DNA from 4 places in the Marinomonas sp. FW-1 genome. Region 3 is predicted to be linked to each of the others. Evidence: predicted binding sites of a transcription regulator. Region 3 holds the regulator's gene; each other region holds the start of a gene.
What was found. The regulator LexA, encoded in region 3, represses DNA repair genes until DNA is damaged. The targets are predictions, from matches to a motif close to TACTGTNTANNTANACAGTA.
Positions count from the first base shown of each region.

Region 1: a site for LexA is predicted at 1,930-1,949, ahead of C1X04_RS03110 (YebG family protein). Genes of this name have one in related genera too.
Region 2: a site for LexA is predicted at 1,471-1,490, ahead of uvrA (excinuclease ABC subunit UvrA). Genes of this name have one in related genera too.
Region 4: a site for LexA is predicted at 1,690-1,709, ahead of recN (DNA repair protein RecN). Genes of this name have one in related genera too.

Region 1 covers NZ_CP025987.1:674,883-678,303, reverse strand. Annotated here, with positions in the region: gene C1X04_RS03125 (peptidylprolyl isomerase) at 1-297, opposite strand, end outside; gene C1X04_RS03120 (DUF1439 domain-containing protein) at 385-972, opposite strand; gene C1X04_RS03115 (mechanosensitive ion channel family protein) at 969-1,844, opposite strand; gene C1X04_RS03110 (YebG family protein) at 1,971-2,399, shown strand; gene C1X04_RS03105 (aspartyl/asparaginyl beta-hydroxylase domain-containing protein) at 2,566-3,421, shown strand, end outside.
Region 2 covers NZ_CP025987.1:3,715,752-3,719,172, reverse strand. Annotated here, with positions in the region: gene uvrA (excinuclease ABC subunit UvrA) at 1-1,418, opposite strand, end outside; gene C1X04_RS17225 (MFS transporter) at 1,575-2,933, shown strand; gene ssb (single-stranded DNA-binding protein) at 2,970-3,421, shown strand, end outside.
Region 3 covers NZ_CP025987.1:1,917,285-1,920,705, reverse strand. Annotated here, with positions in the region: gene dinG (ATP-dependent DNA helicase DinG) at 1-1,031, opposite strand, end outside; gene lexA (transcriptional repressor LexA) at 1,101-1,724, shown strand; gene C1X04_RS08895 (hypothetical protein) at 1,823-2,089, opposite strand; gene C1X04_RS08890 (DUF6586 family protein) at 2,092-2,562, opposite strand; gene topA (type I DNA topoisomerase) at 2,559-3,421, opposite strand, start outside.
Region 4 covers NZ_CP025987.1:564,206-567,626, reverse strand. Annotated here, with positions in the region: gene dnaK (molecular chaperone DnaK) at 1-870, opposite strand, end outside; gene grpE (nucleotide exchange factor GrpE) at 973-1,551, opposite strand; gene recN (DNA repair protein RecN) at 1,738-3,408, shown strand.

The DNA of each region.
Region 1 (3,421 bases), 1.2 Mb from region 3:
AGTTTGTACCATAGCGACCATGCCCGCTTTCCAGCGTTTCGCACCCTGTAAATGTTTTACCGGCACTTGTTGCTGACGATCTTCATGGCGCTCGCCATAGGCATCAGCACACGCAACAGTGACTTCAAACTCGTCACCAACCTCTTTGCCTTCCATTGCTTTTTCAAGCCCAGGAATAACATTACCGTGGCCATGTAAATACGCCGCAGGATCTTTACCTGCAGAAGTCTCAATCAGCTCTTCGCCATGGCGCAAAGTATAATGAAATTGAACGACTTGATTGTCTGCAATCGACATGATGTTTCCTTAATATCTGGTTATATAATATTCGGGCATTATAGTGGCTATGAAGAAACTTACCTAGACCCTTAACCAAAGTCTTACCTAAAAGATAGAAAGCTCTAACGAGTCTTCCTTGATAATAATGTCTTTCACCATAACCGCTGCTGCCTTCTCAAATGGCGAGTGATTCAAAACATACACAGGATGCCCATCAAAGTACTGTACAAAAGCCCTTTCAAAATCTTCATGTAATGGCCCTAAAGTAGAACGCAGCAACTTATCACTAAAGCTTGAGCCTTCGACTTCAATCTTAGTAATTTTTGGTGCCACTAAATAAAGTCGATCTTCTTCAATCCGAACACCGGATTCAAAAGAAGGGTTCACTCTTGTCGTGAGCGAAAAGTTCTGACCGAATGCGGTTACGGTTCCTGTGATTTTGCCAATAAGATCCACCAACACTAAACCGCCATCACGCTCAGTAAAATCAATATTTGCAGAGCTAACCAAAAAATCCAAGTTTAGGGTATTACCATCTAGTGTTAGCTCAATTTGATTTTGTTGAGGTTTAGCAAGTTGCTGTGCGACTTCTTCGTTAACCTTACTTTCTGTGACACGAAAACTATTACAGCCCGCTGTTAATAAAGTGATACAAATTAAACATACTAGCGTTAATGTACGAGTTTGACTCATTGATCTGCCCTCGCTGCATCTAACCTAGCATCACGACTTGCGTACCAAAACGCCATAAAATCTTCCGTCACTTTTTGTTCAATTTCGACCGCTTCTTCTGTCGGGCAAAAAAGAGAAATCGTAAAAATGTTAAAGCCTTCCACCGTGGTCGTAATACGCACTCGAGGTTCAGGACCAGAAATTTTGATATCCAAACGTTTTTCAATAAGGCTGTTATAACGAATAGCAACGTCATGAAAATGCTCACTGTAACCACGAATTTTTTCCAGTATTTGCTCTTTTATGGTAAACAAATTCACATCATCCGTGGCGCGCGCAATAGAAAATGTGTGAGTCACATAACGACGCATATAGTTTAAGTTCTGAACCGTTTGTAATAACAGCACACTGTTGGGCACAACTGTGGTTCGACCCGTGTAGGAATATGTGCCACCTTTTAAGTCCACTTCAAATAAAGTAGTGGATAGCCAATCGCTATCTGTTACTTCACCTTCATAGTTAGCAATTCGAATCCAATCACCAACCTGATAAGGGCGAGTACTTGCTCGATAAAATGCACCAATAATGCAAGCAATAAATTCCTTTGTGGCAATGACCAAAGCCACCATGAATGCGGCAATTGAAATGGCGATACTTTGCAGCTCAGAAGACCAAATAAGCACCAAACCAACCACTAAAAACAGGTTGAAAATGTTATCTACCGTGTTGATTCTCTGACGTTTTTTATCATGTTCGATTTTTTGGTGAAGACGTATAGCTCGCTTTGTATAACGTCTCACTATGTAGGACAGCAAAACCCAAGCGAGTGTTAAAACGATCTCAACATGATCCATTACAATAGAAAAGTCTAACTGGGAGAAATCGATCGACATAAAATGGTTTCCTTCATCAAGGGCGTAACTTTAACAACCATTGCTCATATCAACAAATAAAAGCACTAGACAAACGGGAAAATAATACTGTACATTTATACAGTATTATTTTTCATGAGGTGGATCATGCCTGTAATTATCAAATATGTTGTAGAACGCGATGGAATCGAAAAAATGACATTTACTTCAAAAGTCGAGGCCGATGCATACGACAAACTTCTAGATACCGCTGAAGCGCTTTATGAAGTATTGGATCAGAGCAATTTAGCTGGAGACCACAATCAAAAAGAAGCTTTATCTATGTACCTAGCAGAGAACAAGGATTCTCTATTAGATATATTAGGCAACAAAAAGAAAACGTCACCAAAAGCCAAAAAATCATCATCCAAAGAATCCAGTGGAAAAACAGCGTCATCAGCAGTAGTTACTGAAAAAAAGACACTTGAAGACCTTGTCATAGAAACCGATGAAGAGATGATTTATAGCGAAGATGATAGCGCTCTCACATTTGATCTTGATGAAAGCAGCGATTTTCCAGAAAGTGATGCAGCATAAAGCTGCATCATCCCCTCGTTTAGTACAAGAAATATTCAAAATGAAGCATCCATGTAAAATTTAAAAGCGGATAAGCGCATCCCCTATTTTGGGTATTCACATTTCATGACCAATGGTAAATAATTAGCAAATAAAAAGACTAATCGTCAAGAAATGGGAAATAAAGATGCAGCTTGCCGTTATCATGTTATTTATTGCTACTTTCAGCATGTGTTCCATGTACTACATTTATACGTATAGAGGAAACACTCGATACACCAGCTGGTCTGAATACTTCCGTAAAGGCTGGCCGATATTTGCCCCTTTAAATTGCTTACTGTATTTGTTTTCCACCAAAAAAGTCCGTCGCCCTATTATCGATACGCTTCAATACAAAGAGTTAGACGAACTCCGCAAAAACTGGGAAGTGATAAGAGATGAAGCACTGGCACTGCAACATTGTGGTGAACTAGAAAACATTAACAAACCTGGCTCTGACGCGTCCTATGACTTGGGGTTTAGAACATTTCATAAATACGGCTGGAGAAAGTATTACTTAAAATGGTATGGATACAACCATGTTTCCGCTCAAAAACAATGCCCAAAAACCGTTGAGATACTCAGCAAAATTAAAAATATCAATGGCGCCATGTTTGCTTACATGCCAGGAAACTCAGAACTGACGCGTCATCTAGACCCTGTCGCCTGTTCTTTACGCTACCACCTAGGGCTAGAAACCCCTAACTCGAAAGATTGTTTCATTAACGTAGATGGAGAGGAATACGCTTGGCAAGATGGCAAAGACTTGCTGTTTGATGAAACGTACCTGCACTTTGTAAAGAACAATACAGATCAGAGTCGCTTGATTTTAATGTGTGACTTCAATCGACCGGTCAATATTTTCGGGAAGGTCATTAATTTCTGCTACAAAATGTTGATGAGAGCCTCTGTCGTACCCAATACGGGTGAAGATAAAGGCGGACTGGCAAATAGAATTTTCAAAAATGTCACACCGCTATTACAGCAAAGTAAAGAGCTAAAGC
Region 2 (3,421 bases), 1.8 Mb from region 3:
CCAACATTGACTAGGAAGGTTAATCGATCGCGGATTTCTTTTAGAATCTTTGAAGCGATTTCGCCTCTGGCTCCTGGCAGTTCAAGTGTCTCGAAATACTTCAAGCAATCTATGATTGGGTAGGTGACTACTTCTGGTAGAGTCTCGTTGGCAATAAAGACATTCCGTGCAGATCGGTTTAGTCGTGAGCCATGGCAATCAGGGCAAGGCTGAATGCTGATGTACTGTGAAAGGTCATCACGTACGCTATCAGATTCGGTTTCATGGTAGCGGCGCTGTAGGTTAGGGATAACGCCTTCAAACGCATGGGACCGTGTCATCTTGTCGCCGCGTTCATTTATATAGATGAAGTCTATTTTGTCTTTGCCTGATCCTTGCAGAATGCGCTTCTTGAATTCGTTCGGGATATCTTTGTATTTGGCTTCAATGTCAAAGCCATAGTGTTTTGCTAAGGCGTTGAGTTGTTGGTAGTAAAAAATGCTGCGTCTACCCCAGCCGCGTATGGCACCTTCAGCAAGAGTCAGTGTCTCATCTTGAATAATTCGATCTGGATCAAACATTTGATGAGTGCCTAAACCATCACAGGTTTGGCAGGCGCCATTCGGGTTATTAAAAGAAAATAGCCGAGGTTCTAGTTCGGTTAAGCTGTATCCGCAAACAGGGCAGGCGAATTTACTAGAAAAAATATATTCTTCTTTTTCGTCATCCATGTTGATGACTTTGGCGATACCATCGGATAAGCCTAGGCAAGTTTCAAATGACTCAGCCAAACGAAGTTGTAGGTCAGAACGCACCTTAAAACGGTCAATGACAACTTCGATGGTATGTTTCTTATTTTTTTCTAATATTGGTGCATCGTCCAAATCGACAACAATGCCATCGATTCGTGCACGAATAAAACCTTTAGATAGCAAGTCGCTAATGGTGTGTAAGTGCTCACCTTTGCGATCCTTAATGATGGGAGCAAGTAGCATCATTTTAGATTCTTCAGGCAGCGATATAACTTTATCAACCATTTGTGATATGGTTTGCGCCTCTAATGGCTCACCATGATCGGGGCAGCGAGGCTGACCTGCTCGAGCAAATAACAATCGTAGGTAATCGTAGATTTCTGTTATTGTACCCACTGTTGATCGTGGGTTATGAGAAGTGGACTTTTGTTCGATAGAGATGGCAGGAGAGAGACCTTCAATGTGGTCTATGTCTGGTTTTTCCATCATGGACAAAAACTGTCTAGCGTACGTTGAAAGTGATTCTACATAGCGACGTTGTCCTTCAGCGTATAGAGTATCGAACGCGAGGGAGGATTTACCTGAGCCGGATAGGCCAGTAATCACCACAAGTTTGTCTCTTGGGATGTCTAGGTCCACATTTTTTAAATTGTGAGTGCGGGCCCCGCGTATGGTAATGGTATCCATGTGTCTCCAATGTGAAGTCGATCAACAGAAGAAATCTGCCAGTAAATTAAATAACTGTCTATTTTTACAGTAGTTGAAATGGAGCTTCAACGGTATTTTTTGTAAAATTGACATCTTTTTTCCTAACCTTCAAAGTTAAACGGTTAAAACCTCTTTATGGATCTACTTGAACGCCGCTCTGTTTCTGCTTTAGCGCTGATCTATTTATTCAGAATGTTAGGCCTGTTCCTGATTATGCCCGTTATCAGCGTTGCAGCTGATGGACTGGACGGAGCCGACGCCGCTCTGATAGGAACCGCCATTGGTATTTATGGCCTCACGCAAGCCAGTTTACAAATTCCGATGGGCATGTGGTCCGACAAAATCGGCCGTAAGCGCGTCATCGTAATTGGTCTTTTGTTGTTTGCTGTAGGGAGCTTGATTTGCGCCAATGCCCATGACATTACGACCTTAATTGTTGGGCGAGCAGTGCAAGGGGCAGGGGCTATTGCGAGTACTTTGATGGCCCTATTGAGTGATGTAACAAGAGAGCAAAACCGCACTAAGGCTATGGCGCTGGTCGGTGTGAGTATTGGCGCGTCTTTTATGTTGTCCTTGGTTTTAGGGCCATGGTTATTTGCTCTGATAGGCCTTTCTGGCCTGTTTTATTTGTCTTTTGCACTATCTTTACTGGGCATACTCTTGATCCTTTTTGCTGTGCCGAATATCGTCCAACATACTTTTCGACGTGATACGACACCAAGTCTTACCGCTTTGGGTTTGGTATTAAAAGATTCCAAGCTGCGCTTTCTTAATGTGAGTGTCTTGTTGCTGCATGCAAGCTTGACGGCGATGTTTGTGACGGTGCCCAACTTATTAATTGAGCAGTTTGGTTTACCCTTATCTGAACACAGTTTGTTATACTTGGCGATCATGGGTTTTGCCTTTGTTGGTATGCTACCATTAGTGATTATTGGCGAATCAAAAGGCAAAATGAAAGGCGTCTTAATCGCTGTATTCATTTTGTTAGGGGTAAGTGCAATAGCGTTGCAATGGACGCCTTATTTGTGGGCTTTTTCAGTCTTACTGTGCGTCTATTTTGTTGGTTTTAATTCACTAGAAGCGATTTTACCATCCCTAGTGAGTAAACTGGCTCCAGTAGGTTATCGTGGAACGGCCATGGGTGTGTTTTCTACTCACCAATTTATGGGGTCGTTTCTAGGCGGTATTGGTGGCGGCTGGTTGTTACAACACCATTCTAATGATGGTGTTTTTTGGGTAGTGGGTGTTGTATTTTTGGCTTGGTCTCTCGTTTGTTTGACTCAGCCAGCGCCTCGTCAATTGAGTGGTTTGGCGTTTAGCTTACCTAATATGAATAATGAAGAAATAGCAAAGTTAGCGGATCAACTTGCGGAAATCCAAGGAGTGGAAGGCATGCAAATTTTTAAAGATGAGCAAACGGCTTATCTGAAAGTCGATAAAAAATTATTAGACAAAGATGCGTTGAGGCGAATAGCACCTCAGGTTCATCTTTAATAACACCTATTTATCTTTTAGTTGGAGAAAAGCCTCATGGCACGTGGAATTAACAAAGTCATCTTAATCGGTAACGCAGGCAATGATGCTGAAGTGCGTTTTATGCCTTCAGGTGCAGCCGTTGCTAATGTTAACTTAGCAACAACAGAAAGCTGGCGTGACAAGCAAACAGGGCAAATGCAAGAACGTACAGAATGGCACCGAGTGTCTTTTATGGATCGTGGTAATTTTCGTCTTGGTCAAATTGCTGGCGACTTCATCAAAAAAGGTTCTAAAGTCTATGTAGAAGGCTCTTTGCGTACCCGCGAGTGGGAAAAAGATGGCATCAAACGTTATACGACTGAAATCATAGCGAATGAAATGCAATTGCTAGATGGTCGTGGTGATAATGCCGGCCAACAGCAGCAAGGTGGTTACGATTCTATGCAGGGCGGCGGCTATGGCCAAGCGCCACAGCAATCTGCGCCACAACAAGGTGGCTACAATCA
Region 3 (3,421 bases):
TCTTGATCCAGCCCCAACCCTTGAATATAAGGCGCTAAACCTTGTTGTGCATATTGAATAAAATTAACAATACTTTGTATTTGCTGAGGAATTTTAAGCAAGAGTTGCCCTGTCAAACTCACGTCATCCGTTAGCTCTTGTTTAAGGTTCACTAAGTTTTTTTCTAGCTGGCGTAACCAGGTAATACTTTGCTGTAAACGAACTTCATGGCGAAAATGCCCTATGGCTTTGTCCGGAAGGTGATGACCTTCATCAAAAACATAAATCGTTTCTTTTGGCGGTGTAAGAATTACTCCGCCACCTAGTGATAAATCAGCAAGTACTAAGTCATGGTTAGCAACAATAACATCCGCCACTTCAATTTCAGCGCGAGCTTTAAAAAATGGACAAGCGGAATAATTCGCACAGTTACGATTTGTGCACTGCTGATGGTCTGTTGTAAGGCGCCGCCAGTCTTGATCTCGCACCACGCCAGCCCAATTATCCTTATCTCCATCCCAGTCACCTTTAGATAACGCCGCATCCATTTCTTGGTAAAGAACGGTGTTTATGTCATCAGAGTGAAGGTGCTGCTCGAATAAGCCAGCAAACATATCTTCCATGGCATGTTCTTCGGAACTCAGAAAGCTTTCAAGATTGTTCAGACAAAGGTAACGGCCTCGGCCCTTAGCAAGCGTGTACTTGAACGAAAGATCGGTATGCTCCAATAGATTGGGCAGCTCTTTATGTAAGATCTGTTCTTGTAAGGCCACTGTAGCGGTAGAAATAATCAATTTCAGACCACGTGCTTTGGCAATAGGGATGGCGGCAAGGCAATAAGATAAGGTTTTACCTGTCCCTGTTCCCGCCTCGATAACGGCAACATGCTTCTCATCAAGGCGTTGGCCTTCAGAGTCACGTTTTATATTGCCTAAGGTGCGAGCGATTGCACCAATCATCTGGCGCTGCCCGGCCCTTGGTTTATGGGACTTCGCATCCAAAGAAGCTCGGTATGCGAGTTGAATTTGTGTTTTTAGTTCATCTGAAAGCATTTATATCATTGAGTATAGTTAGGAATGCTGTATATAATAACAGTAACTGTATAAACAACCAGATACCCTATGATTAAATTAACCAAAAGACAATCTGACGTACTAGAAACCATTCGCGAGTTTATTACCGAAACGGGGTTTCCACCTACGAGAGCAGAAATAGCGCGCCGACTTGGGTTTAAATCCCCCAATGCAGCCGAAGAGCATCTAAAAGCCTTATGTAAAAAAGGCGCGATCGAGATGCTATCTGGCGCATCACGCGGAATACGCTTAATTGACAATGAGCCAAACAATGACTCTGTCGACGACCTTGGCCTACCCGTTATAGGCAAAGTCGCTGCAGGTTACCCTATTTTGGCACAAGAGAATATCGCGTCCCATGTGAATATACCTGCGGCAATGTTTTCTCCTCAGGCGGACTACTTCCTTTCCGTCTCAGGCACCAGTATGAAAGATATCGGCATTATGGAAGGCGATTTACTCGCCGTTCATAAAACCAACTCTGTACGTAATGGCCAAATTGTTGTGGCTCGTATTGGCGATGAAGTAACAGTAAAACGCTTTGAACAAAAAGGCAGTATTGTTCGACTCATACCAGAGAACGACGAATTTAACGACATTATTGTTGATCTTGAAAGTGAAGATTTTGCTATTGAAGGCTTATCTGTCGGTGTGATACGACAAGGCCTATAGGTAGCAATTCTGTTTTACTGTCTTGCCATTTAATAAAAAAGCGAAGACTAATCTTCGCTTTTTTATTTGGTGTGAGATATCACAACACTCATACAAGCTTAGTGAAGGATCTTGGGCCGAAAGTCTTCATCATCAAGATAATCTGCGCCTTCATCAAAGCCTGCATCATCAGAATAAACAAAATCAATTCCGGCATGAAACATATGTTTTGCCAATTCAAAATACCGATCTTTTAAGTAAGAGCGAGTATCATCGGATATTTTCAATGTTGCTAACGGAACGGTTTCCTCACCATCTTCAGCGGCTGGACGCAGCACAATATCGCCGTTATCAAGCTCAACAATTTCTAGGTAGGATTCTTTCATATTCAATACTCTGATGACTCTTCTCTAAAACGTAACACTAATTCAACCAACTTAGCTAAATAGTAACTCACTGATGCGCCCGCATCACTTCCTCGACCGATCAAGTTATCTCCTTGGACTGCCGACGAAGCTAAGCCTTTACATTCAAACTGAGCTAAATAAGCTTGATCTAGCTGAAAAAACCAAGAATCTTTCCGCGTTAGCAAATCAGCCAGTTCAGATAAAACCGGCACAACAATTTGCTTAGACTCAGACTCTGTCAATAATTTTGCCACATCCAGCGAACCAGATAATGAATACGCTAAAGACACTTCTTTCAACAAACCATTTAATGCGCTTCTTATCTGGAAAAGAGCGGAGCTTTCAAGCCCAACACTCAACCAGCTCTCTTCGCTTTGCTGACTTTGTTGAATAAATCGTCTTGCAGTATCTAATTTTTGATTCGTAAGGCTCGCTAGACTGGCAACACTCATTTCTTCTTACCTTCCTCAACAACCCATTTAGAGCCAACAAAAAATGCTTTCCAACCTGTAGGCTTGCCCTCTTCGTTCTCCGTCATAACATATTGCTCTTTAGTCTTACGGCTATAACGAATAATAGCAGGACGACCTTCGGGATCCTCTACAGGCGCCTTAGCAAAGAAATGGTATTTAGGATCAATTTGGTCCATATAAGGAAGCAGTTCTTTAACCAAAGGTGCTCTAGTTTCTCGTTTACGAGGGAACTGACTAGCCGCAAGGAACAAGCCCGTTGCGCCATCACGAAGCACATAATGGTCTTCTACTTTCTGACATGCCAAATCAGGCATCGGCACAGGATCCATCTTCGGCGGTGCAGCTTCACCATTTTTTAATAGTTTACGAGTGTTTTTACACTCTTCATTTGTACAGCCAAAATATTTGCCAAAACGGCCTGTTTTTAGCTGCATTTCGGAACCACACTTGTCACATTCAAGCGTAGGACCATCATAACCTTTAATTTTAAAGGTTCCAGTTTCGACTTCATAACCTGAACACGCAGGGTTATTACCACAAACATGAAGCTTACGGCTTTCGTCCATTAGGTAGCTATCCATCGCTGACCCACAAATCTTACAGCGATGCTTATTGATCAGCGCTTTAGATTCACCTTCCTCGTCATCAATGGCAACGGCTTCATCACCACGGATGAGGTTGATCGTTGCTTTACAACGTTCTTTTGGAGGCAACGCATAGCCGGAACAAGACATAAAAACACCGGTACTTGCTGTACGAATTTGCATCGGACGGGAACAAGTTGGGCATTCGATGTCTGTCGGTGTTGGCTCATTTAGCATCATACCGCCGTCAGGCG
Region 4 (3,421 bases), 1.4 Mb from region 3:
TGCATCAGCAGTGATGTAAGGCAAGTTAACTTCTGTCTGAGAAGAAGAAGACAACTCAACTTTCGCTTTCTCACCCGCTTCTTTCAAACGTTGTAGCGCTAGTGGATCGTTGTGTAGATCGATACCAGACGATTTCTTAAATTCAGCTGCTAGGTATTCGATAACGCGCATGTCGAAATCTTCACCACCTAGGAAAGTATCACCGTTTGTAGACAATACTTCGAATTGTTTCTCGCCATCTACGTCAGCGATTTCGATGATAGAGATATCGAATGTACCACCACCAAGGTCATAAACCGCAACAGTAGAATCGCCAGAGCTCTTGTCTAGACCGTAAGCCAAGGCAGCCGCTGTTGGCTCGTTGATAATACGTTTAACTTCAAGACCTGCGATTTTACCCGCATCTTTTGTTGCTTGACGCTGAGAATCGTTAAAGTAAGCAGGTACAGTGATAACCGCTTCTGTTACTTTCTCGCCTAGGTAGTCTTCTGCAGTTTTCTTCATTTTCTTAAGAACTTCAGCAGAGATTTGTGGTGGCGCTTTCTTGTCGCCTTTCACTTCTACCCACGCATCACCATTGTCTGCACTGATGATTTTGTAAGGCACCATAGAGATGTCTTTTTGTACAACGTCATCTTTAAATTTACGACCGATCAAACGCTTAACCGCGAACAAAGTGTTTGTTGGGTTAGTTACTGCTTGACGCTTAGCTGATTGACCTACTAATACTTCGCCATCTTCTGCAAATGCAACGATGGAAGGAGTGGTGCGATCGCCTTCAGCGTTTTCAATAACGCGCGCTTTTTCGCCATCCAACACAGCAACACAAGAGTTCGTTGTACCTAAGTCAATACCAATGATTCTACCCATGGTTTGTATCTCCAATAAATTCGTTTATAACAATGATAATTCTGTATTTGGGTACGCTTAAAAGTATTTCAAGCGTCCAGTGTCAAAAAAATGACAGTATTTTTAAGCCGCGCTTGAAACCACTACCATAGCTGGGCGCAATAGGCGGCCATTGATGGTGTAACCCTTCTGTACAACATCCATTACGGTGTTAGGTTCTAGCTCAGGGTTTGGCACCATAGTCATTGCTTGATGCAATTCTGGGTTGAAAGGTTCGCCATGTGGATCAACGACTTTCACCTCAAAACGCGCCAAGGTTTCTAGCAAATCTTTTAATGTCAGCTCAACGCCTTCACGTACAGGGTCTTCTTCGCCTGTATCCGGTGCAGACGCCAAAGCACGTTCAAGATTGTCCGCCACGTTCACCACGGATTTAGCAAACTTTTCTAAACCAAACTTGTGCGCTTTCTCGACATCTTGTTCTGCACGACGACGAACGTTTTGCGCGTCAGCGTGAGCGCGAAGTGCCGCTTCTTTGTACTGAGCGACTTCTTCTAATGCTTTTGCAAGCTCATCATTTTCAGTAACTTCTTCTAAAGTCTCTACTTCTGGCTCTAAAAGTTCTTCTACTGATTCGTTTTGCGTTTCGCTTTTCAAATCTTGCTCCGCGTCTAGGTTAGGATTTTTTTGCTGCTCACTCATTCTTCAACTCCAAATAACAGAAACAATTCTTTGTCTGTGCTGGTTATATGGGGACAGCTTTTTACCTTTCAACACTATAGCCGCATTAATTTCATGGGAATTTAATTTACTGACAGTACTTGTCAAAAAACAACCAAGTACTGTATAAATAACCATATAAATATATTCTCTTTTTTGGAGCACTCTATGCTGACCAGCATCGCTATTTCCAACTTCGCCATTGTTGAATCCCTAGAACTGGAGTTCAAAAAAGGCATGACCGTGATTTCTGGTGAAACCGGTGCAGGTAAATCCATCATGGTGGATGCCCTGTCACTTTGCTTAGGCGATCGTACCGATGCCGCGGTAGTAAGACATGGACAAAAAAAAGCCGATATCAGTGCCAGTTTTGATATTCAGCAATACCCGCATGTTTTTAAGTGGCTTGAAGAGAGAGATTTAGAGCAAGAACAACATTGTATTCTGCGTCGCGTCATCAGTAAGGAAGGTCGTTCTAAAGCCTATATTAATGGCCGTCCTTGCACGCTCAGCGACCTAAAAGAAGTAGGCAGCTACCTTGTCGACATTCATGGTCAGCACGAACACCAGTCCCTACTTAAAAAGAATGCCCAAAGACAACAGCTCGATGAATACGGTCAACTCACCGAGCTAAGCAAAAAAGTCAGCAGCCAATATTCCACATGGCGTCAGCTTAAAGAAGAACTATCAGCACAACAAAACCGCTCATCCGAACAAGACGCCAAGATCCAGCTCTTGTCTTACCAAGCACAAGAGTTACAGCAGCTTGATTTAAAAGAAGGCGAAATCGAAGAGCTAGAAAACGAGCAAGCTTTCTTGTCAAACATCGCCGATTCACAATTTAAAGCGTATCAAGCCAGCGGCATCCTGATCGATAGCGACGAAGGCAACGTGTGCTCCTTGCTGCACCAAGCGATTAACAGCGCAAGCCAAATCCGCCCAGCGACCAAAGAACTAGAAAACGCACTCGAAATGATGAACGTCGCCTTAATACAAGCGCAAGAAGCCGCCGACAGTTTGCATCATTATCAGGACACACTAGAACAAAACCCAGAACGTCTAAACGACATAGAACAGCGTTTATCTGAAATTTACGACACCGCTCGCAAACATAGAACCTTACCAGAAGGCCTAATTTCCCTTCGTGAAAGTGTTGAAGCGGAGTTAGCCAGCCTACAAGGCAGCGAAGAAAGCATCGAATCACTGAAAGAAAAAGAAGAACAAGCCTACGAAAAGCTCACAGCCTTGGCGACCACGCTGACCGAAAAACGCATTGTGGCAAAAGACATATTAGCCAAGAAAGTAGAAGAGCAAATACACGGCTTAGGCATGCCCCATGCTCGCTTCTATATTCAGTGCCAACCACTCACTCAAGTGTCTGCCAACGGTTTTGAAGACATCGAATACATGATCGCCTCTAACCCAGGACAACCAGCGCAACCACTACGCAAAGTAGCATCTGGTGGTGAGTTATCTCGTATCAGCTTGGGTATTCAGGTAGTCACTGCGCACACTTCTATTATCCCAACCTTAGTCTTTGACGAAGTCGACGTTGGTATCAGTGGTGGCATCGCTGAGGTGGTGGGTCGTATGCTGCGCTCGGTCGGCAAACGAGGACAAGTATTCTGCGTAACACACTTGGCGCAAGTCGCCGCGCAGGGTAACCAGCATTTACGTGTTAGCAAGTTGGTCGAAAACCAAGCAACGTCTTCTCAGGTGGAACTGCTCAAAGATCAAGACCGCGCACAGGAAATCGCACGTTTACTGGGTGGATTAGAACTCACAGAACAAACGTTAGCCCACGCCCGCGAAATGCTGGGCAACGTCCAACTGCAATAAGAGCGACCAGCGC